DNA from 4 places in the Streptomyces hypolithicus genome. Region 3 is predicted to be linked to each of the others. Evidence: riboswitches for the same ligand, from Rfam matches in the RefSeq annotation. Region 3 holds a riboswitch; each other region holds the start of a gene.
What was found. Region 3 has a riboswitch for cyclic di-AMP ahead of ACU6WZ_RS04855 (M23 family metallopeptidase). Riboswitches for the same ligand answer to the same signal wherever they lie in the genome.

Region 1 (7,213 bases), 1.2 Mb from region 3:
CCGGTCCTGCTCGAACTCCAGGGCCACGGACGCCAGCTCCTGAAGGTTCTCGACGCGCGTCTCGTCCTGCGGATCGGTCGAGGCCTGCAGCTCGGCGAGATAACCGGTCCGCTCCATGACCGCCTCCAGCACCGTGGCCGGTCCGGCGCCCGACTCGACGATCGTACGCAGCTCCTCCATGAGCGTGTTGAAACGCTTCACGGCGTTCGCTGAGCGGGCCGCCATGCCGTACGCCTCGTCCACGCGCCGCAGCGCCTGCGGGAAACTGATCTTCTCGCGCATCGACAGCGCGTCGATCATCGCCTCCGCGCGGTCACCGATGCCCCTCTTCGGTACGTTCAGAATGCGGCGCAGCGGGACGGTGTCCTCGGGGTTCGCCAGGACGCGCAGGTACGCGAGCACATCCCTGACCTCCTTGCGCTCGTAGAAGCGCACACCGCCGACGACCTTGTAGGGCAGGCCGACGCGGATGAAGATCTCTTCGAAGACACGGGACTGGGCGTTCGTACGGTAGAAGATCGCGACGTTGCCGGCCTTGGCGTTACCGGCGTCGGTGAGCCGGTCGATCTCCTCGGCGACGAACTGCGCCTCGTCGTGCTCGGTGTCCGCGACATAACCGGTGATCTGCGCGCCGGTCCCGGCGTCCGTCCAGAGGTTCTTCGGGCGGCGGTTCTCGTTGCGCTCGATGACGGCGTTGGCCGCGGTGAGGATGGTCTGGGTGGAGCGGTAGTTCTGCTCCAGCATGATCGTCTTTGCTTGCGGGTAGTCCTCCTCGAACTGGAGGATGTTGCGGATGGTGGCACCGCGGAACGCGTAGATCGACTGGTCCGCGTCACCCACGACGCACAGCTCGCCCGGCGCCCGGTCCTCACCCGAGGGCCCCACCAGTTCGCGCACGAGTGTGTACTGAGCGTGGTTGGTGTCCTGGTACTCGTCGACCATGACGTGGCGAAAACGCATCCGGTAGTGCTCGGCGACATCCGGGAACGCCTGGAGCAGGTGCACCGTGGTCATGATGATGTCGTCGAAGTCCAGGGCGTTGGCCTCGCGCAGCCGCGCCTGGTACAGCCCGTACGCCTGGGCCAGGGTTTTCTCGAAGCCGTCGGCCGCCTGGCCGGCGAAGGTCTCTTCGTCTATCAGCTCGTTCTTCAGGTTCGAGACCTTGGCGCTGAACGCCTTCGGCGGGAAGCGCTTCGGGTCGAGGTCCAGGTCACGGCAGACGAGCGCCATCAGACGCTTGGAGTCGGCGGCGTCGTAGATCGAGAACGACGACGTGAAGCCGAGCTTCTTCGACTCGCGGCGCAGGATCCGCACGCACGCACTGTGGAAGGTGGAGACCCACATGGCGGCCGCACGCGGTCCGACGAGTTCCTCGACGCGCTCCTTCATCTCGCCGGCGGCCTTGTTGGTGAAGGTGATCGCGAGGATCTGGCCGGGGTGCACCCCCCGCTTGGCCAGCAGGTACGCGATCCGGTGGGTCAGCACCCTGGTCTTGCCGGAGCCCGCGCCGGCCACGATGAGCAGAGGCGAGCCCGAGTGCACGACGGCCTGGCGCTGTTCGGCGTTGAGCCCGTCGAGCAGCGCGGCGGCGTCCACGGCGGGACGCGGGGCGCCGTCCCGGTAGTACGCGTCCCTGGGCGGCGGGGGGCCGTCGAAGACACCGCCGAAGAGGTCGTGCGGAACCTCCTCCGGGGCGTGGTCCTCGGGGGGCGGCGGGGCCGCTGCCTCGGCGGGCTGGAGATCGGTCAGGAAGCTGTCGTCAAAGAGGCTGCTCATCGTCTACCAAGCTTAGGCGGGACCACCGACAGGCCGGCCCCGGATTGCCGTCTTCCCGCGGTCGTACGGGCGCCCGGCCGCCACGCGGACCCAGTACGCCGCTTCCGCGCCGGCCCGCCCCTCACCCCCACCTGTGACCTTGGCCACTTCGCACCTCTCGGCGGGAGGCCGTTCGGCCGCCCGGCAGGTCGCATTAGTGAAGCGGTAAACCTCTTCGGCAAAGGTCACGAAAATGTATCGGGCATATCGGCCATCAGGCTTCCCAGCGGCCAACGGAGTTGGCTAGCGTTCCCACTCGGGCGGCTCGTACCCCAACCGGCGAACGGCGCCGGACCGGGCGGCCCACGCCGAATCCGGCCTGCCCACGGGCAGTTCGGAACCGGGGACCCACGCGCACCACCTGGGGTGAATCGGTCCGCTGTCCCAAGGACCGTAGGGCACCTTCCGTTCCGCCCGAACCCGACAGCTAACCCGGTAGGCGGTCCACGGAAGGAGATGCCGGCCTTGGCCTCGCATCGCAAGCCGCGTACCCGGGTACGCACCACCGCTCCCGCCCTCGGGGTCACGACCGCGGCGCTCGCGTCCGTCGGCCTGCTCGCCCAGAGCGCCGGCGCGGCACCGGCCGCGCCCGCCGCACCCAAGCCGACCGTCGAGGAAGTACAGAAGAAGGTCGACGACCTCTACCGCCAGGCCGGCACCGCCACCCAGAAGTACAACCAGGCGAAGGAAGCCACCGAGCAGCAGCGGAAGTCGGTGGAGGGACTGCTCGACGCGGTCGCGCAGCGCACCGAGAGGCTGAACGAGGCCCGGCGCAAGCTCGGCAACTACGCGGCGGCGCAGTACCGGTCGGGGTCGGTCACCCCGACCGCCGCGCTGCTGCTCGCGGACAGCCCGCAGGCGTACTTCGACCAGAACCGGCTGATGGATCGGATGACCGAGCGTCAGCAGACGGACGTCCGCGACTTCGAGACGCGGCAGGCCGAGGCGTCGAAGAAGCGGGCCGAGGCGACGCGCGGCCTGGAGAAGCTGACCGAGTCGCAGTCCTCCCTCAAGGCGTCCAAGCAGGATGTCCAGCGCAAGCTCGGCGAGGCGCGTGGGCTGCTGTCCCGGCTGACCGCCGAGGAGAAGGCACGGCTGGCGGCGCTGGAGAAGGAGCGGGAGGCGGAGGCCAAGCGGAAGGCCGAAGCCAAGGCGAAGGCGGAAGCCGAGGCGGAAGCCGAGCGGCAGCGCACGCAGCAGGAGCAGGAGCAACAGCGGGAGGAAGAGGCCCGGCAAGACGAACCGACCCCCTCCGCCCCGGGCACCACCCCCGGAACCGGAAAGCCCCCCGCCACCACCCCGGACCCGGGCTCCGGCTCCGGCGCCGGCCTCGGCTCCGGTGACGCATACTCCGCCAAGGCCGAGAAGGTGCTCGCCTTCGCCCGCGCACAGATCGGCAAGCCGTACGTCTGGGGCGCGGCGGGGCCCAGCTCGTACGACTGCTCCGGCCTGACCCAGGGCGCCTGGAAGGCCGCCGGCGTCAGTCTCCCGCGCACCACCTGGGACCAGGTGAAGGTCGGCAGCCGCGTCCCGACCGACGACCTCAAGCCGGGTGACCTGGTCTTCTTCTACGACGACATCAGCCACGTCGGCATATACATCGGCGGCGGCAAGATGATCCACGCGCCGAAGCCCGGCGCGAACGTCCGCGAGGAGTCGATCTACTACATGCCGATCTACGGTAGCGTCCGCCCCGCGTAGCGCCCGCGCTACGCGACCTGTGCGGCCGCCCGCTCACGCACCGCCGTGGCGGGCGGCTTCGGCGCTCGACCCGAAGCCCGTCCCAGCCCGGCCAGCCCGGCCAGCCCGGCCAGCCCGGCCAGCCCGGCCATAGCAGGCTCTGCCCGTCTGGTTCCGGTGGTTCCGGTTGCTCCGCCGCATCGGTCACGGAAGAGCGGAATGCTGCATTCCGGCGCGGCTTCGCCTCTCATCGGCGATCACAGAAGCACCTATTTCTGCCACTGTCGGTCATTCCCACTCGGCCCCGTGACGCGCAGGTTTAGCGTCCTCCCCCAGGTGACCGACTCCCCACCGCCGCCCCTCCCCGGAGCAGCAGTCGGCCGCCACCGCCGGGAATCCGGCGGCGGGCCGCCCCCCGTGCGGTCCGCCGCCGGACTGCGACGCGGCCGACGTACAGGACGGAAGGACGTGGACGCCCTCGTGGCCACGCACCGAAGGCCCAAGCAGCGCATGCTGGGCGGCGGCACCGGCCGCACCGCCGCCACCCTCGCGCTCGCCGGAGCCGCGAGCGCCACGGCGTTCGACGGCGGCGCGCACGCGGAACCCGCGCTGACGACCGCCCAGGTGAAGGCGAAGGTCGACCGGCTCTACCACGACGCCGAGGTCGCCACCGAGAAGTACAACGGCGTGAAGGAAAAGTCCGGGCGCACGAGCGAGTCGCTGGACGCCCTGCGCGACGAAGCCGCGCGCCGGACCGACCGCCTCAACAGCGCCCGCAACGCGCTGGGCTCACTCGCCGCGGCCCAGTACCGCACCGGCGCCGTCGACCCCGCCGTGCAGGTCGCGCTGTCCTCGGACCCGGACCAGTACCTGGAACGTGCCGCGATCGCCGACCGGGCCGGCGACCGGCAGGCGGCCGCCGTGACCGGCATCCGGCGCGAGCTCGGCGAGATCGCGCAACTGCGCGCCGAAGGGGACGGCCACCTGGCGCGGCTGAAAGCCCAGCAGCGGGAGTTACGTACGCACAAGGCGCGCATCCAGGACAAGATCGGTGAGGCGCAGACCCTGCTGTCCCGCCTCACCGCGCGGGAGCGGGCCCAGTACGCCGACCAGGACGGCCACGGCGGCGCCACTGCCCCCCGGGCCGACCGAGCGAACCGCGACGCACCGCCCATGGGCGACGCCCCGAGCATTGGCCACGCCCCACGCATGGGCGACGCCCCGGCCCCCAACGCCCGCGCCGCGCAGGCGGTTTCCTTCGCGTACGGCGCCATCGGCAAGCCCTACGTCTGGGGCGCGACCGGCCCCTCCGCCTTCGACTGCTCCGGGCTCACCCAGGCGGCCTGGAAGGCGGCGGGCGTCTCCCTGCCCCGTACGACGTACACGCAGATCAACGCGGGCCGGCGGGTCTCACGCGCCGACCTCGCACCCGGCGACCTGCTCTTCTTCTACTCCGGCATCAGCCACGTCGGCCTCTACATCGGCGACGGCCAGATGATCCACGCCCCCCGCCCCGGCGCCCCCGTGCGGGTGGCGCCGATCGACCAGATGCCGTTCGCGGGGGCGACACGGCCTGCGTAGGCACGGCCGGGCGGGGTATGCGACGTACACAACACTCGTAAGCACCGTGAACCGTGACGGAGGACCGACATGCCGGGCATCATCAACCGGATCAAGCAGTACGCACGCAGCCCGCAGGGGCGCCGGACGATCGCGCAGGGACGCCAGGCCGCGTCCGACCCGAGAAGGCGCAGCCAGGCGAAGCAGCTGCTGAGCCGTCTGCGGGGTGGCCGCAGGCACTGAACTCCCTGTTCCGGGTCACTCGCCGTCGGCGGGGACCACCCGGTCGACGAGCTGAATGATCACGCCGTAATGATCACGCCGTTGGGATCGGTGACCTGGAACAGCCGCTCTCCCCAGGGCGCTTGACGTCCGTCAGACCAACCGCCGCGCCGTCGCCCACCGCGTCAGCTCGTGGCGGTTGGAGAGCTGGAGCTTGCGCAAGACCGCCGAGACATGGGACTCGACCGTCTTCACCGAGATGAAGAGCTGCTTCGCGATCTCCTTGTACGCGTACCCCCGCGCGATCAGCCGCAGCACCTCCCGCTCCCGCTGCGTCAGCCGGTCCAAGTCCTCGTCGACCGGCGGCGCGTCCGTCGACGCGAACGCGTCGAGTACGAAGCCCGCCAGGCGCGGCGAGAACACCGCGTCGCCGTCCTGCACGCGGAAGACCGAGTCGACGAGGTCCTTACCCGTGATCGTCTTCGTCACGTAGCCTCGCGCGCCCCCGCGGATCACGCCGATCACGTCCTCCGCCGCGTCCGACACCGACAGCGCCAGGAAACGCACCGGCTTCTCCGCCGCGCCCATCAGCGGCGCGCACCGGCGCAGCACCTCGACGCCGCCACCGCCCGGTAGGTGGACATCGAGCAGCACGACCTCGGGGCGGGTCGCCGTGATGACCGTGACCGCCTGGTCGACGTCGGCGGCCTCGCCGACCACCTCGACGCCCGTCGTGTCGGTCTGGCCGATCTCCGCCTGCACTCCGGTACGGAACATCCGGTGGTCGTCCACCAGCACCACACGTACCCGCCTTGTCACAGGCTCCTCAACACCGGTCTCGGTCATGCGTCCGCCGCCCTCTCCATCTCAAGCTCGACTTCCGTGCCCCCGTCGGGCGCGGAACGCAGCCTCGCCGTGCCGCCGTTGCGCTGCATACGGCCGATGATCGATTCTCGTACGCCCATACGGTCGCCCGGCACCGCGTCCAGATCGAACCCCGGCCCCCGGTCCCGTACGGACACGAAGACCGTGCGGCCCTCGACCTCCGCGTACACCTGCACCGCCCCGCCCTCGCCACCGTACTTGGCGGCGTTGACCATTGCCTCGCGAGCGGCCTGCATCTGTGCGGTCAGTTTGTCGTCCAGCGGGCAGTCGCCGACCACGACGACCTCCAGCGGCACGCCGTGCTTGTCCTCGACCTCGGCCGCCGCCCGCTTGACCGCCTCCGCGAGCGTGTCGGGCTCCTCGGACTCGTCCTTGCCGGTGCCCTCCGGCTTGTAGAGCCAGTTGCGCAGCTCGCGCTCCTGGGCGCGGGCGAGGCGGCGTACCTCGCCCGGGTCCTCCGCGTTGCGCTGAATCAGCGTCAGGGTGTGCAGCACGGAATCGTGGACGTGGGCCGCGACCTCGGCGCGTTCCTGCGCACGGATGCGCATGAGGCGCTCCTCGGACAGGTCCTGCGTCATGCGTACGAGCCAGGGCCCGGCCAGCAGCGTGATGCCGGCGACGACCGCCACCGCCGCCGTCAGTACGTTGCCGAGCTGCGCCGCCGATCCGCGTACCACCAGGAATACCGCCAGACCGGTGCCAACCAGCGCCGCGCCCGCCAGGCCACGCGCGATCTGCAGCATGCGGCGGCGGCGGCCGATCTCCATCCAGTGGGCGCGTCGCGCGTTGTCGGCCTGGCGCCATACGAGGACGACGCCGAGGCCGATGAGCAGCGCCGGCCAGACGTACTGCCCGGCCTCGCCGCCCACCTCGACGTTGGTGACGAAGGTGACGGAGCCGATGAGCAGCGCGAACAGGGCGAAGACCTGGCCCTTGTCGGGTTTGCGGAGCCTGCGCCGGCCGTCCGGGGTGGTCTCGAACGCCGAGCGCGGCGCGTCCACGCCACCCACCCCGAGCGGGACCACGAACCAGAAGACGGCGTACAGCAGCG
Region 2 (7,213 bases), 790 kb from region 3:
GGCACCGTTCTTTGCTGCTCCCCAGGAGGTGAGCTAGATGGCCATGCCGCTCCGTCAGACCATCAGGGTCGGGACGTATCTCGTTGAACAAAAGCTCCGCAAGCGAGAGAAGTTCCCTCTCATCGTCGAGCTCGAACCGCTCTACGCCTGCAACCTCGCGTGCGAGGGCTGCGGCAAGATCCAGCACCCCGCAGGTGTGCTCAAGCAGCGCATGCCGGTGGCCCAGGCCGTGGGCGCGGTACTGGAGTCGGGCGCCCCGATGGTGTCCATCGCCGGCGGTGAGCCGCTGATGCACCCTCAGATCGACGAGATCGTGCGGCAGCTGGTGGCGAAGCGGAAGTACGTATTCCTGTGCACCAACGCCGTGCTGCTGCGCAAGAAGATCGAGAAATTCACACCGTCGCGCTACTTCGCCTTCGCCGTGCACATCGACGGGCTGCGTGAGCGCCACGACGAATCGGTGGCGAAGGAAGGAGTGTTCGACGAAGCCGTCGCGGCGATCAAGGAGGCCAAGAAGCGCGGCTTCCGGGTCACCACCAACTCCACCTTCTTCAACACCGACACGCCCCAGACCATCATCGAGGTGCTCAACTTCCTCAATGACGACCTGGAGGTGGACGAGATGATGATCTCGCCGGCGTACGCCTACGAAAAGGCCCCCGACCAGGAGCACTTCCTCGGTGTCGAACAGACCAGGGAGCTGTTCAGGAAGGCGTTCTCGGGCGGCAACCGGCGCAGGTGGCGTCTCAACCACTCCCCGCTCTTCCTGGATTTCCTCGAAGGCAAGGCGGACTTCTCCTGCACGGCCTGGGCGATCCCCAACTACTCGCTGTTCGGCTGGCAGCGGCCCTGCTACCTGATGAGCGACGGGTACGTACCGACCTACCGCGAGCTCATCGAAGAGACCGACTGGAGCAAGTACGGGCGGGGAAAGGACCCCCGGTGCGCCAACTGCATGGCCCACTGCGGCTACGAGCCGACGGCCGTCCTCGCCACCATGGGCTCGCTCAAGGAATCCCTGCGCGCGGTCCGCGAGACCGTCTCGGCCAACCGCGGGTGATGTGATGGACCACCGGTCATCGCCGGGCGGGGACGGGACCGCAGCCCGTCCCCGCCCCGGCCCCCGCCCGGCGGGGGAGTTCGACCTGGCGGCGCTCCTCGCCGAACGCGGCGGGGAGGGCTACGAACTGCACGCCAGGCACCTCAACCACCAACTGCCGCGCATGCTGCGCGCCATCGGCTTCGACAAGGTCTACGAGCGGGCCGAGGGCGCCTACTTCTGGGACGCGGAGGGCAACGACTACCTCGACATGCTCGCCGGCTTCGGGGTGATGGGCCTCGGCCGCCACCATCCCGTCGTACGCAGAGCACTGCACGACGTACTGGACGCCTCCCTCGCGGACCTCACGCGCTTCGACTGCCAGCCGCTGCCCGGACTGCTCGCCGAGAAGCTGCTCACGCACAGCCCGCACCTGGACCGGGTCTTCTTCGGAAACAGCGGCACGGAGGCCGTCGAGACCGCGCTCAAGTTCGCCAGGTACGCGACCGGCCGCCCCAGAATCCTCTACTGCGCCCACGCCTTCCACGGCCTGACGGCCGGCTCGCTCTCCGTCAACGGCGAGAGCGGCTTCCGCGACGGATTCGCCCCACTGCTGCCCGACACCGCGATCGCCCTCGGAGACCTCGCCGCGCTGGAGCGGGAGCTGGAGCGCGGCGACGTGGCGGGCCTGGTCGTCGAGCCGATCCAGGGCAAGGGCGTACGTGCCTGCCCGCCCGGATTCCTGCGCGCCGCCCAGGAACTCCTCCACCGGCGCGGGGCCCTGCTGATCGCCGACGAGGTCCAGACAGGGCTGGGCAGGACCGGCGACTTCTACGCGTACCAGCACGAGGAGGGCGTGGAGCCCGATCTGCTGTGCGTCGCCAAGGCTCTTTCGGGCGGGTACGTGCCGGTCGGCGCGACTCTCGGAAAGGACTGGATCTTCCGGAAGGTCTACTCCTCGATGGACCGCGTGCTGGTCCACTCGGCCAGCTTCGGTTCCAACGCCCAGGCCATGGCGGCGGGTCTCGCCGTGCTGTCGGTGATGGAGAACGAGGAGATCGTCGCCAACGCCCGGCGCACCGGCGACCTGCTGCGCGAGCGGCTGACCGCGCTCGTCGGGCGCTACGAGCTGCTGCACGACGTACGCGGACGGGGCCTCATGGTCGGCATCGAGTTCGGCCGGCCGGCCTCGCTGAAGCTGCGCAGCCGCTGGACGATGCTCCAGGCCGCCCGCAAGGGGCTCTTCGCGCAGATGGTCGTCGCACCGCTGCTGCACAAGCACCGCATCCTTACCCAGGTGTCCGGCGACCACCTCGAAGTCATCAAGCTGATTCCGCCGCTGACCGTGGGGGAGAAGGAGGTGGACCGCTTCGTCCGCGCCTTCACCGCCGTGATGGACGACGCGCACAGCGGCGGCGGACTGATGTGGGACTTCGGCAGGACGCTCGTCAAGCAGGCGGTCGCCAACCGGTAGGCGGGCCGGAGGTGGGCGGCCCGGCCCAGCAGGCGAGGTAGGGGCAGCCCGCCCGGCCCCCGCGGCCGGGCCCTCAGCTCTCGTCGCTCAGCTCTCGTCGCTCAGCTCTCGTCGCTCGGGACGAGCAGCCGGGTCCGCAGCTGCTCGCGGGTCTCGGCGCTGAGCCCCAGTCCTTCCGCGAGGTACCGCGTGGTGGAGCCCCATACCTCCTGGACGGTCTCGAAGGCGGCGTTCAGGTACTCCGCGCGGGCGTCGAACAGCGGCCTCAGCAGCTCCATGACCTCGGGAGTCATTCCGGCCGGGGAGCTGTCGCTGCGGCTCACCCGGTAGCGGCGGCTCGGGTCGTTCGACTTGAGGTAGTCGGCCTCGATGGCGTCACGCTCGACGCCGACAGCCAGCAGGGCCACCGCTATCGACAGGCCCGCTCGGTCCTTGCCCGCCGCGCAGTGCATCAGGGCGGGCACGCTGTCCTCGGCGAGCGCCTGCAGCACTTGGCTGTGCTCGGCCGTGCGCTCCTTGATGATCACGCGGTACGTCTGCGCCATCCGGTCCGCGGCCTTGCCGTCGGACAGGATCTCGCGCAGCTCGTCGAGGTTCCCGTCCCGGACCATCTTCCAGAACACCGCGCCGTCGGCAGGGTCGGTCAGCGGCAGGTTCACGTTGCGCACACCCGGCAGCTCGATGTCCGGGCCCTCCAGCTTCTGGTCCGCCTCGTTGCGGAAATCGAAGATCGTATGAAGACCGAGGGAGCCGAGAAACGCCGCATCGGCCGCCGTCGCGTGTGCGAGGTGACCGCTGCGGAAAAGGACACCGGAGCGCACCCGGCGCCCGTCCACGGTCGGCAGGCCGCCCACATCACGGAAGTTGCGCACTGCGGCAAGCTCGGGCGCTGCCGACGGGACCTGCGGCACCTGCTGTGACACGTGGGCTCCTGTGAGTCTGCCGTCGGCGCTGCTCGCCGACTTCGGCGAGTTTCGACGATACGACACCGTGGCCGTGGCGATCATCGCCGCTGGCCAGGCGCTTCAGGCGTATCTGACAGTTGGGGCGAATCGGGTCATATCACCGTAACGCCCGTTGTGTGCAAGGGAGGTGACGGAGGGGCGGGCGGGCCGCTGGTGAGCAGGATCTCATTCGTGACCGTGCGTGGCGAAGATCCGGATACAAATGCCTTTCCGCAGGCGGGGGGAGAAGATCCGTAATCCACGGAGTGTGACGGCAATTCCCTCGCGAATTCCCCTCGCTCAACGGCTGGGCGAATGAGCTCGCTTGTACGGGGAAGGCCGGTCGGCTTACGGTCACGGTCAATCCGGGCGGACCGCCTAATCCTGCCGCCGCCCGGAATCCGAACCTACTCACGTGTGGCAGGAGCGGGGGAACCAGGTAAGTACGCCGGCATTCGGAAGTTTTTGGTCCGGACCGGCTCGGGGTGAAGCCGCGCATCAGCGCGGCCGGGCATCTCCAGCCCGAACCCGACAGCTCACCTCGTAGGCGCCGGAGAGGAATACCCCATGCCCGCAAAGGGTAAGCACCGCCGCCAGAGGCCGAACTCGATCACCCGCGGATTTATCGCCGCAGGCACGGGCGGAGCGGCTCTCGCACTTCCGTTCATGACCGTGACCGGCGCGAACGCCGCGGAGAAGGCCGCCCCGGCCTCCGCGTCCGCCGCGTCCTTCGGCAAGGCGGCCCCCGCGGCCGCCGCCGAGAAGGCCGCCGCGAAGAAGGCCGGCACCAAGACCTACTCCGTGGTCTCCGGCGACTATCTGTCGAAGATCGCCGAAGAGCAGGACGTGCGTGGCGGCTGGCACAAGCTCTACAAGGACAACCGTGTGGTCGTCGGCGGCAACCCCGAGCTGATCCTGCCCGGCATGAAGCTGACCATCGGCGCGAAGGCGTCCGGCTCCGCGCCGCAGGCGCCCGCGAAGCCCGCCCAGCCGTCGAAGTCCGAGAAGTCGTCGCAGCCGTCGCAGCCCTCGAAGTCCTCGGCCAAGGACTCCGCGCCCGCGCCGGCCAAGGACGAGGCCAAGGCGCCCGCCGCCAACAGCGCCTCCAACGCGGCCGCTTCCGGCCAGAGCAACGGATCCGGCTTCACCGCTCCGGTCGACGCGGGCGTCTCCACGCCGTACCGCGCCTCCGGCGGCAGCTGGTCCAGCGGCTACCACACGGGCGTCGACTTCACCGCCTCCAGTGGCACCCCGGTCAAGGCCGTGGCCACCGGCACCGTCGTCTCCGCCGGCTGGAGCGGCTCGTACGGCAACGAGGTCGTCATCAAGCACGACGACGGCCGCTACTCGCAGTACGCCCACCTCTCCTCGCTGTCCGTCTCCTCCGGCCAGAGCGTCGGAGGCGGCACCCAGATAGGCCTCTCCGGCAGCACCGGCAACTCCACCGGCCCGCACCTGCACTTCGAGATCCGGACCGGCCCGAGCTACGGCTCGGACGTCGACCCGCTGGCCTACCTGCGCGGCAACGGCGTCTCCATCTGACGCTCGCCCCGCGACGGCTCCATGCCCGTACGCCCCTTCTCTGCCGCTCACCCCCAGGCGGCAGGAAAGGGGCCTACGTGCGTTCAAAGGCGTATTCCGGGTTGGCCGAACCTGACCCGTGTCGTATCTCACGCTGCGTCACCCCCTCCCTACGGTGGCGTAGGTCACGTCCGCCGGTGAAGGATGTGCCGACGTGGCAGACGATTCGCGATCATTCAGAGCAGGCGCCATCGGGTCGTACGCGGCGATCGGTGACAGCTTCACCGAAGGCGTCGGCGACCCCGGGCCCGGCGGTACGTTCATCGGCTGGGCGGACCGGTTGGCCGTACTCCTCGACGACCGCGTCCCCGAGCACACCTTCCGCTACGCCAACCTCGCGGTCCGCGGCCGCCTCCTCGACCAGATCGTGGCGGAGCAGGTCCCGCGGGCGCGGCAGCTCGCCCCCGATCTGGTGAGCTTCTGCGCCGGCGGGAACGACATCATCCGGCCAGGCAGTGACCCCGACGACGTAGCCGAGCGCTTCGAGACAGCGGTCGCTGAGCTCACCGAGGCCGTCGGCACCGTCATGGTGACCACGGGCTTCGACACTCGGGACGTTCCCGTGCTGCGCCATCTGCGCGGCAAGATCGCGACGTACACGGCGCATGTGCGCGCGGTCGCCGACCGCTATGACTGCCCGGTGCTCGACCTGTGGTCCCTCAAGTCGGTCCAGGACAGACGCGCCTGGGACGGCGACCGCCTGCACCTCTCGCCCGAGGGCCACACCCGGGTCGCGCTGCGGGCCGGCCAAGTGCTGGGCCTGGACGTCCCCGCCGACCCCGACCAGGTGTGGCCGCCGCAGGTGCCGCGCAACTCGCTGGAGGCGCGCAGAGACAACATCCAGTGGGCGCGCGAACACCTGGTGCCGTGGATCGGGCGGCGGCTGCGCCGGGAGAGCTCGGGGGATCACGTGGCGGCGAAGCGCCCGGACCTGCTGCCGCTCTGAGGCGCTGAGCAGGGCGTGGTGGCCTTGACGTTCAGTCTCGGCCAGGGGCGTGCGCCCCCCTGTGCCAGACGTGAGGCCGGCGCCCTACGGGGACAGGAGGTCGCCCGCGCCGATCAGGGCCGTGTTTCCCTCCGTGGTGCAGGCGTGGGCTCCGGCGCGTGCGCCCAGCCGGGCGCACTCCTCAAGGCCCTGGCCGGCCAGCCGCCCGTACAGGAATCCGCTGACATAGGCGTCCCCGGCGCCGTTGGAGTCCACCACCGGGCCGGGCGGCACCGTCGCGGGAACCGGCCGTGGGGTGCGGCTGCCGTCCCGCGTCAGCAGGTACGAGCCGCCCGCGCCCGCCGTGGCCACCACGGCCTCGGCCCGTCCCTCCCGCAGGATTTCCCGCATCACGGCGGCGATCCGCTCCCCGGCGCCGGCAGCGCTGAGGAACACCAGATCGCAGCGGAGCGCGAACTCCCTGTGGTGGTCGGCCAGTCCGTCCCAGTCGTGCAGGTCCGTCGAGACCGGAACACCCAGCTCCTCGATGTCGTCGAGGAGATGACGCGCGAAGTCCACTATGCACAGGTGGACATGACCGGCACGCCGCAGATGCGGAAGGTAGAAGTCCCGCGGCATCCGCAGGCCGCCCGGGTCGCGGGCGTCGTAGAACGACATCCGGCGGCCCGTCGAGCTGTCCACGAGATTGACCGCGCGCCGGGTCCCCGCCGGTGAGATCAGCGGCTCGAAATCGACTCCACCCTTGGCCAGCCGCTCCCTGACCTGCCCGCCGATCCAGTCATCCCCGATGAAGTCGATGAATTTGACCTCAAGCCCCAACGCCCGGCAGCCCAGCGCGACATTGCCGCCGGTGTGCCCCGGCCACTCCCGGATGGGTGGCACGCCAAGCGAATCCGCGAGCGGTACGGGCAGCGAATCGACGCGGACGACGGTGTCCACCCCACTGCCGCCGACGACCAGGACGTCATACACCGCGTGCACAGACTGCTGTTCCGACATCGCAACCCCTTCCGGCTCCGCGGCCCAGTATGAACTGCTCCCGGATCAAAGGGACTGAGATCAACGGGACAGGTGGTGTGACACCCCTGGTCAGCTTGTCAGCGGGCGGCCGCCGCCAGCGCCGCGCGATCGATGCCCAATTCGCGGGCGAGCGCGTCCTCGGCCCATTCCAGCATGGTGCCCCGGGTCAGAGCTACCGGGGTTCCCGCGTACGACATCATCTGGACGGC
Region 3 (7,213 bases):
GGTATCCACGGGGTCGGAGCCGCGCCAGCCGAAGAGGAGCGGGGCGGTCCGGATCGACCGGATCAGTTCGGCGGCGTCCCGGTCGGTGGCGGGAACCAGCCGGTGCGCGGTGTCCCCGAGCAGCTCCGACGCGGCCCCGGCCAGCCCGAAGGACAGCACGGCGCCGGCAGCCGCGTCGATGGACGCGCGTACGACGGTGTCGACGCCTCGGGGGGCCATGGCCTGGACCACGGGCTGGAGTTCCTCCGGCTTGCCGAGAACGCCGGTCAGTTCCCCGTAGGCCCGGCGCAGTTGCTGCTCGCCGCCGAGATCGAGCCGTACGCCGCCGAGATCGGGGCGGTGGCGCAGGTGCGGGGCGGTCGTCTTGAGCGCGACGGGATACCCGAGCCGCCCGGCGGCAGCGACGGCGGCGTCAGGGCCGGGCGCGGGCAGGGTGGGGTGCACGTCGATGCCGTACCGCGCGAGGAGCGTACGGGCGGCTTCGCCGGTCAGGGGCGCGCCGCGGGGGTCGGTGTGCTCCCCGAGCAGGTCGCGGATCTGGGCGGCGGCGCCGCTCTCGTCGATGTCGTCGTACTCGGGCACCCTCCCGGGCTCGGCGGCCTGCCGCCGCCACTGGGCGTACTTCACGGCCTCGGCGAGCGCACGGACGGCGCGCTCGGCGGCGGGATAGGCAGGAATCCGCCGCCCGGCGGCCACGTCGGGCCCCGGGGGCGTTTCCGGAGCTGGGGTCGCTTCCGGAGCTGGGGCCGCTTCCGGCCCGTCGAGGGGGTCCCTCCCGTGTCCTTCAGGCCTTGGGCGAGTTTGCGGACCGGGGTCCGCGGTCCCCGCCCCAGGAACGGGCCGCCGCGTCCCCGGACGGGCCGTACTCGTCGCCGCGGCCAGCGCATCCGCCAGCGCGCCCATCTCCACATGCACCACCGCCACCGGCTTCGCCGGCCCCGCCCCGGCCGCCGCCCGCAGCGCCCCCGCCAGCACCTCACCGTCGCCGGACTCCATCGCACCGTTCTCCCCGACCCAGGGGATCGCCGTGACCACGACCGCGTCGCACGAACCGTCCGCCAGCGCCTGAGCCAGCGCCGCGCGGAAATCGGCGGGTGTGGCCCCCGTCGTCAGGTCACGCGGCGGCAGCGGCCGCAGCCCTTCCGCCAGGCACGCGTCGTACGTCAGCAGCCCGAGCGACTCGGAGTTGCCCAGGATCGCGACCCGCGGCCCGGCCGGCAACGGCTGCCCGGCGAGCAGCAGCCCCGCGTCGACCAGCTCGGTGACCGTGTCGACCCGGATCACCCCGGCCTGCCGCAGCAGTGCCGAAACCGTCGCATCCGGGATGCGCGTGACCGGCACCGCGTGCCCCGGCGGCGCGCTCCCGCTGTGCCGCGCGCCCTTCACCACGACGACAGGCTTCGCCACGGCCGTGCGCCGGGCAAGGCGGGTGAACTTGCGCGGGTTGCCGATGGACTCCAGGTAGAGCAGGACGACATCGGTGTCCGGATCCTCGTACCCGTACTGGAGGAAGTCGTTTCCGGACACGTCCGCCCGGTTGCCGGACGAGATGAACGAGGACAGACCCGCCCCCCGCCGGTAGAGGCCGGACAGCAGGGCGATGCCGATCGCGCCCGACTGGGTGAACAGGCCGATGCGCCCGCGCGCGGGCGGCTCCGGCGCGAGCGAGGCGTTGAGCCGTACCGCCGCGGAGGTGTTGATGACCCCGAAGGCGTTCGGGCCGATGATGCGCATGCCGTACGACCGCGCCTGGCACACCAGTTCACGCTGGCGCGCCCGCCCCTGCGCGCCGCTCTCGGCGTATCCGGCGGACAGGACGACCAGTCCCTGGACCCCGCTCTCACCGCAGTCGGCGACAGCCTCCGGCACCCGGTCGGCGGGCACGGCCAGCACCGCGAGGTCGACGGGCGAACCGATCCCGGCGACGGAGCGGTGCGCGGGCACGCCGTCGAGCGCGTCGACGTCCTCGGGGAAGGCTCGGTTCACGGCGTACGTACGCCCGGTGAATCCCGCGGCGAGCAGGTTGCGCAGAACCGTCCGGCCCACCCCGCCCTCCGCGCGCCCCGCCCCGACGACCACGACGGAGCCGGGCGCGAGGAGGCGCTGCACGGAGCGGGACTCGGCGCGTTGCTCACGGGCGCGCTGCACGGCGACGGAGCGGTCGGTCGGTTCCAGGTCGAATTCGAGGTGGACCACGCCGTCCTCGAAGCTGCGCTTCTGGGTGTAGCCGGCGTCCGTGAACACCTTGATCATTTTGTTGTTGGCGGGCAGCACCTCCGCCACGAAGCGCCGGATCCCGCGCTCGCGGGCGACCGCCCCGATGTGTTCGAGGAGGGCGGAGGCCACGCCACGGCCCTGGTGGGCGTCCTGGACGAGGAAGGCGACCTCGGCGAGGTCGGCGCCCGGTCCGGACGCGGGGCGCCCGTCCGCGTTGATCCGGTCGAAGCGGACGGTGGCGATGAACTCCCCGCCGACCGTCGCCGCGAGGCCCACCCGGTCCACGTAGTCGTGGTGGGTGAACCGGCGCACGTCCCTGTCGGAGAGGCGGGGGTACGGCGCGAAGAAGCGGTAGTACTTCGACTCGTCCGACACCTGCTCGTAGAAGCTGATCAGGCGCTGCGCGTCGTCGACGGTGATGGGGCGGATCCGCGCCGTGCCCCCGTCGCGCAGCACGACGTCTGCTTCCCAGTGAGCCGGGTACGCGTGGTTCCCGTGCCCATCGACCGCTGCCTGCTCCATCGGGGGCTGCATGACGGAAGCCTACGGGTCGCGGGCGCGGTGCGGGCGGGGCAGGCTGAGGATGGCCGGTGGGCGCCCCGGGCGCGGGAGGCAGGGTCGGGGCTGCCGTGACGACATGAGAGAATGGTCTAGACAACCGTAAGCATATGAAGGGCAACACCATGGTTGAGCGCCGTGTCACCGTCGGCTGGGCCGAGGGCCTGCACGCCCGGCCCGCCTCCATCTTCGTTCGCGCGGCGACCGCCTCTGGCGTCCCGGTGACGATCGCCAAGGCCGACAGCAAGCCGGTGAACGCCGCTTCCATGCTCGCGGTGCTCAGCCTGGGCGCGCAGGGTGGCGAAGAGATCGTGCTCGCCTCCGAGGAAGCCGGCTCCGACGCCGCCCTCGACCGTCTGGCGAAGCTGGTCTCCGAGGGGCTCGACGAGCTTCCCGAGACCGTCTGACGACTCCGGCGACACCTTCCCGTACTCGCGAAGAACCGCGGCGCCCGAAAGAAATCGGGCGCCGCGGTTATTTGTTGATGAGGCCGACATTCGGGCGGCAGAATGCGGGCAGCGGAATTCTGGTGGCGGAATTCTGGCAGCAAGAAGCAGCCCCGCCGATTCACCTTCTTTGTATACGGCCCGGCTGTTAATAAAGGCCACCCATGGTGTTTACGGGATGTTGCGAAGTCCTCACCTGAGCGCGCTGCCGGCCGGACCCGCGCAACCGGTGTGCCACCACAGCCCGTTCGACGTGCAGCGCCGTCAGCGACCGGGCCCGCTCGGCGTCACCGCGCGCCACGGCATCGACGATCGCACCGTGTTCGGCCCAGGACTTGGCCGGGCGGGCCGGCTGTTCCACGGCGTACATCCAGGCGATCTTGTGCCTGAGCTGGGTGAGCAGCGTCGTGAGGCCCGGGCTGCCGGACGCCTGGGCCAGCGTCTCGTGGAACCAGCCGCCGAGGGACCGCAGGTCCTCGCCCTCGCCCCGGCGGGCCCGGTCCTGACCGAGCCTGACCAGGCCGCGGAGCACCTTGAGGTGTGCCTCGGTACGGCGCTGGGCGGCGCGGGCCGCGCCCAGCGGCTCCAGCAGCGCACGGATCTCCAGCAGGTCGGCTGCCTCCCGCTCGGTCGGCTCGGCCACGCAGGCGCCCGCGTGTCGGCGGGTGGTGACGAACCCCTCGGACTCCAGCGTGCGCAGGGCCTCGCGCACGGGGACGCGCGAGACACCGTACCGACGCGCCAGCAGTTCCTCGGTGAGCCTGCTTCCGCGCTCGAAGACACCGGAGACGATGTCGTCACGGATCGCCGTGCACACCGATTGCGCGGGAATACGCATGACCGAACCTCCGCACTGATCCCCGCGAAACGCGGTCGATCGAAGCCTGTGCGGTGACTCTATTGCAAGGGTGCCGAAATTCCGACGGCGTGCGGGAATTCCCGGTCGGCTTCCGGACACGCCGAAAGACCCCGGCTCGATCCACATCCGGAGAGAGGAGAGCCGGGGCCTTCGTGGCAGAGGTGCTGCCGATGCGTCAGACGTTCACGCCGTGGCCGCGCAGGTAGGCCGTGGGGTCCAGGTCGGAGCCGTACTCGGCGGAGGTGCGGGCCTCGAAGTGCAGATGCGGTCCGGTGGAGTTGCCGGTCGAGCCCGAGAGGCCAATCTGCTGGCCACTGGTGACGGCCTGGCCGACGGAGACACCGATGGACGACAGGTGGCCGTACTGCGTGTAGGTGCCGTCGTTCATCTTGATGACGACGTTGTTGCCGTACGCCCCTCCCCAGCCGGCCTCGACGACGGTGCCCGCGCCCACGGAGACGACGGAACTCCCCGAGGCGGCGCGGAAGTCGACGCCGGAGTGGCTGCCGGATGACCAGAGCGAGCCGCCGGACTTGTAGCCGGTGGTCACCGCCGAGCCGGCCACCGGGAGGGTGTAGCCGCCCAGGCGCTCGCGCTCGGCGGCGCGGGCCGCGCGCTCATCCGCGGCACGCTCCTCGCGCTCCTCGCGCTCCTCGCGCTCCTTCTTCGCCTGCGCAGCGGCCTTCGCCTCGGCCTTGCGCTTCGCTTCCACCTTGCGCTTCGCTTCCACCTTGCGCTTCGCCTCGGCCTTGCGCTCGGCCTCCGCCTTGTCGGCGGCCTGCTGCTGGGCCGCGGCCTGGGCGCCTATCTGGTCGGCGAGGGAGTCGCCGATGACGATGGCCTGGGTCAGTCCGGTGTCCTCGACCGAGTGCGCCGCCTCGGCGCTGACGTCGGTGGGGGTGGCGAGAGCAGGCGCGGCGAGGCCGCCGATGACGCCGGTCGTGGTGAGGGCCGCGACACCCGCGATGTTCGCGCTCGTGCGCGTCAGGCGGCTGGGACGACGGTGCTTCCCGGTGGCACGGGTGAACGCCATGAAGTGGCTGATCCTTTCCTTCCTTCTCGCCTACCGGGTTAGCTGACGGGTTCGGAGCAGGAAGGTCTCCTACGGACCCCCTGCGTAGTACGTACGCACGCAGGACGTCCGATTCACCCCAGGGACTGCACGGGTCCCCGGCTCCCCAGGCTCGCGCCTGACGGGGACTCGGCGATGGCTGCCCGGTGCCGCGGATACGGCTCACTGCTGACGGACAGCCGGACAGACGCTAAACGGATCATCTTTCAATCACCAAATAGACACGAGGCTTTGTAACGCACCCCACAGGTCAGACGGGCAGCCTCCACAACAAAGGGGACATACGGGAAGGACCCCGGCGACCCGATGGGCCCCGGGGTCCTCCTTTCTCCCGCTTTGCGGGATGTGTGCAGCCTGACCGGCCGGTCGGCCAGTCAGCCGGTGACCACCGTCACGTCGCCGATACCGAGCGCCCTGACGGGCTCCTCGATCTGCGACGCGTCCCCGACGAGGACCGCGACCAGGTGGTCCTCGGGGAAGGCGCTGACGACCGCCGCGGTGGCCTCCACGGTGCCCGTGTCGGCGAGGCGGGCGTACAGCTGGGCCTGGAAGTCGTCGGGCAGGTGCTGCTCGACCTGGTCGGCGAGCGTGCCGGCGACGGCGGCAGCCGTCTCGTACTTGAGCGGCGCCACCCCCACCAGGTTCTGCACGGCGACATCGCGCTCGGCGTCCGTGAGGCCGCCGGCTGCCAGAGTGCGCAGAACCGTCCACAGGTCTTCGAGGGCCGGTCCGGTCGACTCGGTGTCGACCGAGCCGCTGATCGCGAGCATCGCGGCGCCTGCCGCCCCCTCTGGGGAGGAAGGGGAGGTGGAGCGCAGCACCTGGCCGAAGGCGCGCACGCCGTAGGTATAGCCCTTCTCCTCGCGCAGGACCCGGTCCAGGCGGGAGGTGAGCGTGCCGCCCAGGCAGTACGTGCCGAGCACCTGGGCCGGCCAGACACGGTCGTGCCGGTCCGGGCCGACCCGGCCGATGAGCAGCTGCGTCTGCACCGCGCCGGGACGGTCCACGATGACCACACGGCCAGAGTCGTCGGCCGTCACGGGAGGTACGGGACGCGCCTCGGCCGTGTCGCCCTTCCAGGCACCCAGGGTGTCGGCCAGGACGGCGTCCAGGTCGGTGCCCTCAAGGTCGCCGACGACCACGGCGGTGGCGGTCGCGGGGCGCACGTGCGCCGCGTAGAAGCCCTTCACGGCCGCGGAGTCGATACGAGCCACCGTCTCCTCGGTGCCCTGGCGCGGCCGCGACATGCGCGAGGTGGCCGGGAAGAGCTCCTTGGAGAGCTGCTTGGCAGCCCGCCGGGACGGGTTGGCCGTCTCGTGCGGGATCTCGTCGAGGCGGTTGTGCACCAGCCGGTCGACCTCGCCGTCGGCGAAGGCGGGGGCGCGCAGGGCGTCGGCGAGCAGCCCGAGCGCCTTGGGCAGCCGGGAGACGGGGACCTCCAGGGAGACCCGCACGCCCGGATGGTCGGCGTACGCGTCGAGGGTGGCGCCGCAGCGCTCCAGTTCAGCGGCGAACTCCTCGGCGGAGTGCTTGTCGGTGCCCTCGGAGAAGGCCCGCGACATGATGGTGGCGACGCCGTCGAGGCCTTCGGGCTCGGCCTCCAGGGGCGCGGCGAGGAAGATCTCGACGGCCACCACCTGCTGGCCGGGGCGGTGACAGCGCAGCACGGTCAGGCCGTTGGGCAGCGAGCCGCGCTCGGGGGCCGGGAAGGCCCACGGCGTCGGGGTGCCGGCCTGCGGCTGCGGGTGGAACGTCATGCTCACGGCTGCGGTGTCGGTCACTTGTCCGCCCCTTCCTGCGGGCCGGCCTGGGCGGCGGCCGCTACGGTGTCGTCGTCGGCGCCGGCCTCTTCGGCATCGGCGGGCGTGGGCTCGTACACCAGGACCGCCCTGTTGTCGGGGCGGAGCCGGGCCTTCGCGGCCGCCTGGACCTCGTCGGCCGTGATGTCGAGGACCCGCTGGACGGCGGTCAGGGCCAGCTGCGGGTCGCCGAACAGGACGGCGTACCGGCAGAGTTCGTCGGCGCGGCCCGCGACCGTGCCGAGCCGGTCGAGCCACTCGC
Region 4 (7,213 bases), 270 kb from region 3:
ATGCCCGCGTCGATGGCCTTCGCCATGCCGCCGGCGGCCTCGACCTCCTGGATGTGCTGCCAGGCGCGTCGCGCCAGGTCATGGGTGAGTTTCTCGACGTACGCGCTGCCGCCCCACGGGTCGATGACCCGGCAGGTGCCCGACTCCTGCTGGAGCAGGAGCTGGGTGTTACGGGCGATGCGGGCGGAGAAGTCGGTGGGCAGGGCGAGGGCCTCGTCGAGGGCGTTGGTGTGCAGCGACTGGGTGTGGCCCTGGGTCGCGGCCATCGCCTCCACGCACGTACGTGTGACGTTGTTGAAAACGTCCTGGGCGGTGAGCGACCAGCCGGAGGTCTGCGAATGGGTGCGCAGGGACAGTGACTTGGCGTTCTTCGGCTCGAAGTCCTTGACGAGCTTGGCCCACAGCAGCCGGGCGGCACGCAGCTTGGCGATCTCCATGAAGAAGTTCATGCCGATCGCCCAGAAGAAGGACAGCCGCGGTGCGAAGGCGTCCACGTCCAGGCCGGCTTCCCGGCCGGCCCGCAGGTACTCGACGCCGTCAGCGAGCGTGTAGGCGAGCTCCAGGTCGGCCGTCGCGCCGGCTTCCTGGATGTGGTAGCCGGAGATGGAGATGGAGTTGTAGCGCGGCATCTTCTGCGAGGCGTACGCGAAGATGTCGGAGATGATCCGCATCGAGGGGCCGGGCGGATAGATGTAGGTGTTGCGGACCATGAACTCTTTGAGGATGTCGTTCTGGATGGTCCCCGCGAGCTGCTCCGGCGGTACGCCCTGCTCCTCCGCCGCCACGATGTAGAGGGCGAGGACGGGCAGCACGGCGCCGTTCATCGTCATCGACACGGACATCTTGTCCAGCGGGATGCCGTCGAAGAGCTGACGCATGTCGTAGATGGAGTCGATGGCGACGCCCGCCATGCCGACATCACCGGTCACCCGCGGGTGGTCGCTGTCGTAGCCGCGGTGCGTGGGCAGGTCGAAGGCGACCGAGAGGCCCTTCTGACCCGCGGTGAGGTTGCGGCGGTAGAAGGCGTTGGACTCCTCGGCGGTGGAGAAACCGGCGTACTGACGGATGGTCCACGGCTGGTTGACGTACATCGTCGGGTAGGGGCCGCGCAGATACGGCGCGACGCCCGGGTACGTCGAGAGGAAGTCGAGCCCCGCCACGTCGTCGTCGGTGTAGAGCGGCTTGACGGCGATGCCCTCGGGCGTCTCCCACAGCAGGTCTTCGGCGCTGCTGCCGGTGGACTCCTTCACGGCGGCGCGCCACTGTTCCTCGGTGGCCGTGGCGGGCGCGACGGAGCCCAGAGGCACCTGGGAGAAGTCGGGAATCTGCATTACGCCGGTGCTCCCATGCGATCGAGTACGGAGGTCAGGACGCTCACCGCGTCGCAGCCCGCGAAGATGTGGTCGTCGATTCCGGTGTGGCCGCCGGGCCGGCCCGCGATGAGCACCTGCCTCGCGCCTGCCGACCTGAGGGCGGCGGCGACCTGCTCGGCCTCCTGTGCGTACTGCGCGTCGCTGGAGCAGAGGCAGGCCACCTCGGCGCCGCTGCGCCGGAACGCCTCGGCGGCCGTGGCGGCGTCCACCGACACCGGGTCGTGGACCGGCTCGACGCCGCCGGCCTGGAAGAGGTTGCCGGCGAAGGCCACCCGGGCGGTGTGCGCGGACGCCGGGCCGAGCGCGGCGATGAAGACGCGCGGCCGGGCGCCGGTGGCGGCCAGGTGCGCGTCGGAGCGTGCGCGCAGCTCCTCGTACGCCTCGTCGCGGCGCACCCGGGGCAGGCCGCCGGACGGGCCGGCGGGCGCGGGCTGACGTACGACGGGCTTCTCGGCCAGGTTCGGGAACTCGCTGACGCCGGTGATCGGTTCGCGGCGTTTGGCGAGCTTCTTCTTGCGCTGCGCCCAGGTGGCGGCGATGCGCTCGCCGACGAGGCCGGTGGACAGCGCCGTCTCCTGGCCGCCCGCCCGTTCCAGCTCCTGGAAGAACGCCCAGGCCGCGTGGGCGAGTTCGTCGGTGAGCCGCTCGACGTACCAGGAGCCGCCGGCCGGGTCGGCGACGCGGCCCAGGTGCGACTCGTCCAGCAGGATCGTGGAGGTGTTGCGCGCGATGCGGCGGGCGAAGGCGTCGGGCAGGCCCAGCTCGTGGTCGAAGGGCAGCACGGTGACGGCGTCGGCGCCGCCGACACCCGCGCCAAGGCAGGCGACGGTGGCGCGGAGCATGTTCACGTACGGGTCGCGGCGGGTCATCATCACCGGCGAGGTCACGGCGTGCTGGCGCTGCGCGCCAGCATCAGCGGCCCCGCATACTTCGGCGACCCTGGCCCACAGGCGGCGGGCCGCCCGGAGGGTGGCGACGGTCAGGAACTGGTCGGCGGTGGCGGCGTACCGGAACTCCAGCTGCCGCAGGGCCGCTTCGGCCGGCAGTCCGGCGCCGGTGAGCAGTCGCAGGTACGCCGCACCGGTCGCGAGCGAGATGCCCAGCTCCTGGGCGGCGGACGCCCCGGCCTCGTGGTACGCCAGCGCGTCGACGGTCAGCGCCCGCAGCCCCGGGTACTGCTCGTGGCAGCGCCGCGCCAGCTCCGCGGCGTCGGCCGCGTAGCCGGGGTTCATGGCCTCGCCGGTGCGGGCGGCGAGCCCCAGGGGGTCCGCGCCGAGGTTGCCACGCGCCGCGTCACGGGCGACGCCCCGCTGCTCGTACTGCCGCAGCAACACGGCCGCGGCGGCGGCGGTTTCGCCGCCCGCGTCGAGGATGACGGGCGCCAGGTCGAGATAGACCCCGTCGAGGACCTGCGCGAGGCCGGTCACGGGCAGGCCGTCGCCGGCCCCGTCCATGGACAGCCACAGCGACGTCACACCGTTTTCGAGGTCCGCGAGCACGGCCTCGTTGGCGGGTCCTGCCTGGGCCGACGTGTGCCGCTGCCGCACGTCCCAGCCGCCCACGGGCCTGCCCCCGCGGACGTAGGGGGCGAAACCCGGGTATCCGGTGTCGGGGACGTCGGTGGGTGCCGTGTAGAGGGGACGGGCGACGAGCCCGTCGTCGAGCGCCGTCGCCAGCGCCTCCTCGGCCGCCGGGCCCGTAACGTCCTTGCCCGACTTGCGCAGTACGCCCTCGACGAGGCGCTGCCACTGGTCGTGGGAGGCGTCCGGAAACTCAGCGGCGAGCGAAAGCCCGTCATCGGGGAGAACCGTCATGCTCGGATGTTAGGACAGCGGAACGGATGAGCAGCAGGGTCTACGGCTGTGACCTTGCCCTCTCTGCCGGGGGCGCACGGCGCCTCGGGTGTGGCGGTCGCCCGCGACGTCCGCATGGTGACGCGCTGGCTGGAGCAGGCGCAGAGCTGAGACGGCCGGTCTGGATCAGGGCGCGTCCTGCGGGCATCCGCGTGCCGGGTCTCGACGGCGACGGCGAATGCCATGACGGCGCCGAGGACGGGGACCGCCAGTGGTGTCGCGAACCAGGCGGAGGCGGCCGTCACCGCGAAGCCGCCGACGATCAGGAGCGATCCCGTCGGCGTGTTCTCGTCGAGGCGCCGAGCACCCTCGTCTTCGCCGAAGCCCAGCACGCCCCGTGGCGGAACTCCCAGCCGAATGCCCAGCGGAACGCCCAGTGGGACGACGGCACCATGCACCCGTCGTCCCACTGGTTCGTACGCTCCGAGCCCACTCCCACCGTCGCCGTCTCCTGGGCGTTCCACGAGGAGTTCGCCCTGCCGCCCGGCGACAGCTTCTCCTGTCACTACCGGGTGGTGGTCGCCGACGGCGAGCCCGAATACGACCGGATCGAGTCGTTCCTCAGCCGGTCAAGGCACCTGACGGAATATCAGTAGGGGCCGTTCACATTGTCGATCGAGCCGTACCGGTCAGCGGCGTAATTGCACGCGGCCGTGATGTTGGCGACCGGGTCGTAACTGTCCTTGGAAGTGCCGGGAACCCAGTAGGCGTCAAACGTCGGCTTGATCACCTGAAGGAGGCCCTTGGAAGGCGTTCCGGCTGCGGCGTTGACGTCCCAGTTGTTGATGGCAAGGGGATTGCCGCCGGATTCACGGATGATGTTGCGGTGAATTCCCTCGTATGTACCGGGGATACCACGCTCGGCCATGATGGCCAGTGATTCCTTGATCCAGCCGTCGAGGTCGTTGGTGTACGTCGCGGCCTGCTGGGGGCGCTCGGAGCGGTCGGCGCGGGCGGACGTCGACGCGCGGTCCGCGTCGGCCTTCGCCGGGGTCGCCGCCTTGGCGGGAGCCTTGGCCTTCGGCTTGGCCGGAGCCTTCGCCGGGGCCTTGGCGCCGATGGTCAGCTTGAGACCGGGGTGGATCAGCGCCGGGTCGTCGCCGACGACCTTGCGGTTGTCCTTGTACAGCTGCTTCCAGCCGCCGGTCAGCGAACGCTTCTCAGCGATCTTCGACAGCGAGTCGCCCGCGACCACCGAGTAGGTGGCGGCGGCCTTCTGCGCGGCGGCGGGCTCGGCCGCCTGGGCGGTGGCCGAGCCGAGGATCGGCAGCGCGAGCACGGCGCTGCCGGCGCTCACGGCGACGAGGCCGCGGGCCAGCGGGCTGAACCTGGAACGATGGTGCTTACCCTTTGAGGGCATGACGAATTCCTCTCCGTCGCCTACGAGATGAGCTGTCGGGTTCGGACTGGAGATGTCCGGTCGCACGCAGCGTGCGACTTCACCCCAAGCCGTTCCGGATACCGGACCGGCGACTTAACTGGGTCTCCCGTTCCTGCCGTGCGTGAGTGTCGGGGGATTCCGGACGGTGGCAGGATTAGGCGGTCCGACCGGATTGACGGTGACGTTAAGCGAGAAAGGCCGCGGCGAACAAGCCTCGAATTCGGAAATGTAATCCGCGCAACAGGAAAGCCCCCGAAGAATGGCCTCGCAATTGATCTACAGGCCACTCAACTCGCTTCCGGCACAAGGGTTCCGTACCGGTCCGTGACGCCGCACACAGCTCGGCCCGCGTGACCCATGTCACCGGAACCGGCCAATTGATTTGTCCTTTTTGCTCCCCGAAGGGGGCAGGGCGTGGCGGTGCGTCACGCGTACGGAAAATCGCCCATATCGGAAATAGCAGGATGAAGTCATGGTCCGGTCAGGCGCAGTCCAGGCTCGCGGGCGCGCCGGGGCGTGCGGGGCACGCCGGGCACCGTTGCGCAGCCCCTTCACCGGCCCCCGTGGGCCGGGTCGTGTGGTGCGGCGGCGGACTGCTCGGCGTAACGTCACGCGGGTTGGCGGCCTGACCCGCCGGCGTGGCCGGATAGCGGGACATCAGCTGATCGGCCCTGGCGACGTTGTTCTCCAGGTCGCCGTCGTTCACGAGGGTGTGCGCGCACGCCGTCTCAGCGACCAGGACCGGCTTGCCGTACCGGGCGGACGCGTCGTCGAGGTTGGCCTGAGGCCGGACAGCGGCCCGTGCCAGACGCCCTGCTGCACCGCGTTGTCGAACCGCCCTGCGGTGTGCCCGCGTTGAGCCGGGCGGCGAAGACCAGCCCGGCCAGCGCGGGCCTCCGGCGGCGTCGGGACCGTACTGGGCGCGATCATCGGCGGGCTGGTGCTCGGTGTGCTGAACAACGGCATGTCGCTGGTCGGCATCGGCACCGACTTCCAGCAGGTCATCAAGGGCCTGGTGCTGCTCGCGCCGGTCGGCTTCGACGTCTACAACAAGCGCAAGGTCGGCTCCTGACCCCGGCACTGCGCTGAGTACGGCGGGCCGCGCGACGTACGGGTGGCTAATTCCTTCACCCAGCGGCCCGCTGATGCGCGGACGGCGGTGTCGGCGTTGAATGGGAGGACGGAGTCCGCGTCGGAGCCCCTCCCGAAGCGAGGATCATGTGAGCGCAGACAGCCAGACCGCCACGGTGGGCACCCGGGATTCGCTGCCTGCGCCTACGGCGACCACGGGAACGGCCGTCGACAGCTTGGCGACGGCCCGCACCGCCGGGGTGTGCGGCGCGATCACGACAACGCCTTCGACGCCCTGGTCCCTGAGCCGGTCCACGGCCTCCTGGATGGAGCGGCTGTCCAGGGAGCGCAGGCTCGCCACGCTCACGAAGTAGCCCGCGCTGCGCGCCGCCTGCTCTATGCCGTCCAGCATGGAGGCGGGGCCGTACAGGGCACTGCCGAAACTGACCACACCGAGGGTCTGGGAACGGCGGGTGACCAGGGCGCGGGCAGCGACGTTGGGGCGGTAGTCGAGTTCCCGGATCGCGGCGAGCACCCGGTCACGGGTGCCCGGACGGACGTGCGGGGCGCCGTTGAGCACGCGCGACACCGTCTGGTGGGACACTCCGGCGACCCGGGCCACGTCCGCCATCACTGGCTGACGCGATTCCGGTTCTGCGCGTCCCGCTCCCACTCAGGGCCTGCGGATCATTAACTCGCCGTCTTGATCTCCGGCGGGAGGGCGATGCCGACCGCGCTCGCGTGGTCGTAGAGGTGTGCCAGTGTGGCGAGTTGGCAGCTGGCCGCCGTGATGGTGTGCTCCATCGTCTTCAGGAGCTGGCGGATGTCGCGGATGCGCCTGTTGATCGTCTCGGGGCAGACGCCGAAGAGGGTGGCGACGGCGACTTGGGGCAGGCCGAGCCGCTGGTGGAGGACGGTGGCCAGGAGCCGGTCGGCGAGGGTGAGCATGGGGCGCCGGCCGGTGCCGGGGGCCTGGAGCCGTGGGCGGTGACCGCGCCGTTTATCCAGGTTCTTCTCGCGCTGGTCCTCGTGGAGCGTGGTCATCGTGGTGATGAGCGTGTCCCATTCCTGGGCCGGCATTCCGGTCAGGGCGGGGTGGCAGAGCCAGGCGAGGTCGGGGCTGGGCTGGTCGAAGGGGTCCGGTGCGTCATTGACCTGGGCGAACGCCTCGGGACGGAGGGTGTAGTTCCAGTCGCCGTGCCACTCGTGGCGGTGCAGCGGCAAGGCGTCCATCTGCCGGTCGCCGATCCGGACTCCGGTCTCGTAGGCGGAGGTGTCGAGTTCGGCGTGGACCTTGAGTCCGGTGCGAGTGGTGGTCGCGGCGATGCTGTTCACGATGACTTCATGGCTGGTCAGCGGCCTGCCGCGCCAGTTCATGGTGATGTGGGAGAACAGCCGGTGCTCAATTTTGTTCCATTTTGAAGTACCTGGCGGAAAGTGACAGACGGTGATCTCCAGGCCGGTCTCCAGGGACAGGGCGGCCAGTTCGGCCTTCCAGGCGCGGGTGCGGTAGCCGTTCGAGCCGCCCGCGTCCG

Region 1: another riboswitch for cyclic di-AMP. It lies ahead of ACU6WZ_RS10400 (C40 family peptidase); the one in region 3 lies ahead of ACU6WZ_RS04855 (M23 family metallopeptidase).
Region 2: another riboswitch for cyclic di-AMP. It lies ahead of ACU6WZ_RS01295 (M23 family metallopeptidase); the one in region 3 lies ahead of ACU6WZ_RS04855 (M23 family metallopeptidase).
Region 4: another riboswitch for cyclic di-AMP. It lies ahead of ACU6WZ_RS03760 (LysM peptidoglycan-binding domain-containing protein); the one in region 3 lies ahead of ACU6WZ_RS04855 (M23 family metallopeptidase).

The regions. Positions count from the first base shown of each region.
Region 1 is NZ_CM128811.1:2,255,341-2,262,553, forward strand. It holds gene pcrA (DNA helicase PcrA) at 1-1,776, opposite strand, end outside; cyclic di-AMP (ydaO/yuaA leader) riboswitch at 2,112-2,273, shown strand; gene ACU6WZ_RS10400 (C40 family peptidase) at 2,281-3,516, shown strand; gene ACU6WZ_RS10405 (hypothetical protein) at 3,525-3,647, opposite strand; gene ACU6WZ_RS10410 (C40 family peptidase) at 3,976-5,076, shown strand; gene ACU6WZ_RS10415 (hypothetical protein) at 5,146-5,298, shown strand; gene ACU6WZ_RS10420 (LuxR C-terminal-related transcriptional regulator) at 5,431-6,123, opposite strand; gene ACU6WZ_RS10425 (PspC domain-containing protein) at 6,120-7,213, opposite strand, start outside.
Region 2 is NZ_CM128811.1:248,345-255,557, reverse strand. It holds gene ACU6WZ_RS01315 (phosphorylase family protein) at 1-32, shown strand, start outside; gene hpnH (adenosyl-hopene transferase HpnH) at 38-1,060, shown strand; gene ACU6WZ_RS01305 (aspartate aminotransferase family protein) at 1,065-2,513, shown strand; gene ACU6WZ_RS01300 (tyrosine-protein phosphatase) at 2,615-3,436, opposite strand; cyclic di-AMP (ydaO/yuaA leader) riboswitch at 3,852-4,020, shown strand; gene ACU6WZ_RS01295 (M23 family metallopeptidase) at 4,025-4,999, shown strand; gene ACU6WZ_RS01290 (SGNH/GDSL hydrolase family protein) at 5,193-5,984, shown strand; gene ACU6WZ_RS01285 (carbohydrate kinase family protein) at 6,069-6,983, opposite strand; gene ACU6WZ_RS01280 (TetR/AcrR family transcriptional regulator) at 7,082-7,213, opposite strand, start outside.
Region 3 is NZ_CM128811.1:1,043,183-1,050,395, forward strand. It holds gene ACU6WZ_RS04840 (bifunctional acetate--CoA ligase family protein/GNAT family N-acetyltransferase) at 1-2,751, opposite strand, end outside; gene ACU6WZ_RS04845 (HPr family phosphocarrier protein) at 2,901-3,182, shown strand; gene ACU6WZ_RS04850 (GntR family transcriptional regulator) at 3,370-4,059, opposite strand; gene ACU6WZ_RS04855 (M23 family metallopeptidase) at 4,256-5,113, opposite strand; cyclic di-AMP (ydaO/yuaA leader) riboswitch at 5,127-5,297, opposite strand; gene ACU6WZ_RS04860 (M16 family metallopeptidase) at 5,527-6,909, opposite strand; gene ACU6WZ_RS04865 (M16 family metallopeptidase) at 6,930-7,213, opposite strand, start outside.
Region 4 is NZ_CM128811.1:769,706-776,918, forward strand. It holds gene scpA (methylmalonyl-CoA mutase) at 1-1,331, opposite strand, end outside; gene ACU6WZ_RS03750 (methylmalonyl-CoA mutase family protein) at 1,331-3,187, opposite strand; gene ACU6WZ_RS03755 (DUF6807 family protein) at 3,379-3,822, shown strand; gene ACU6WZ_RS03760 (LysM peptidoglycan-binding domain-containing protein) at 3,816-4,586, opposite strand; cyclic di-AMP (ydaO/yuaA leader) riboswitch at 4,589-4,751, opposite strand; gene ACU6WZ_RS03765 (glycosyl hydrolase 53 family protein) at 5,089-5,415, opposite strand; partial or broken gene ACU6WZ_RS03770 (sugar ABC transporter permease) at 5,494-5,679, shown strand; gene ACU6WZ_RS03775 (LacI family DNA-binding transcriptional regulator) at 5,824-6,309, opposite strand; gene ACU6WZ_RS03780 (ISAzo13 family transposase) at 6,369-7,213, opposite strand, start outside.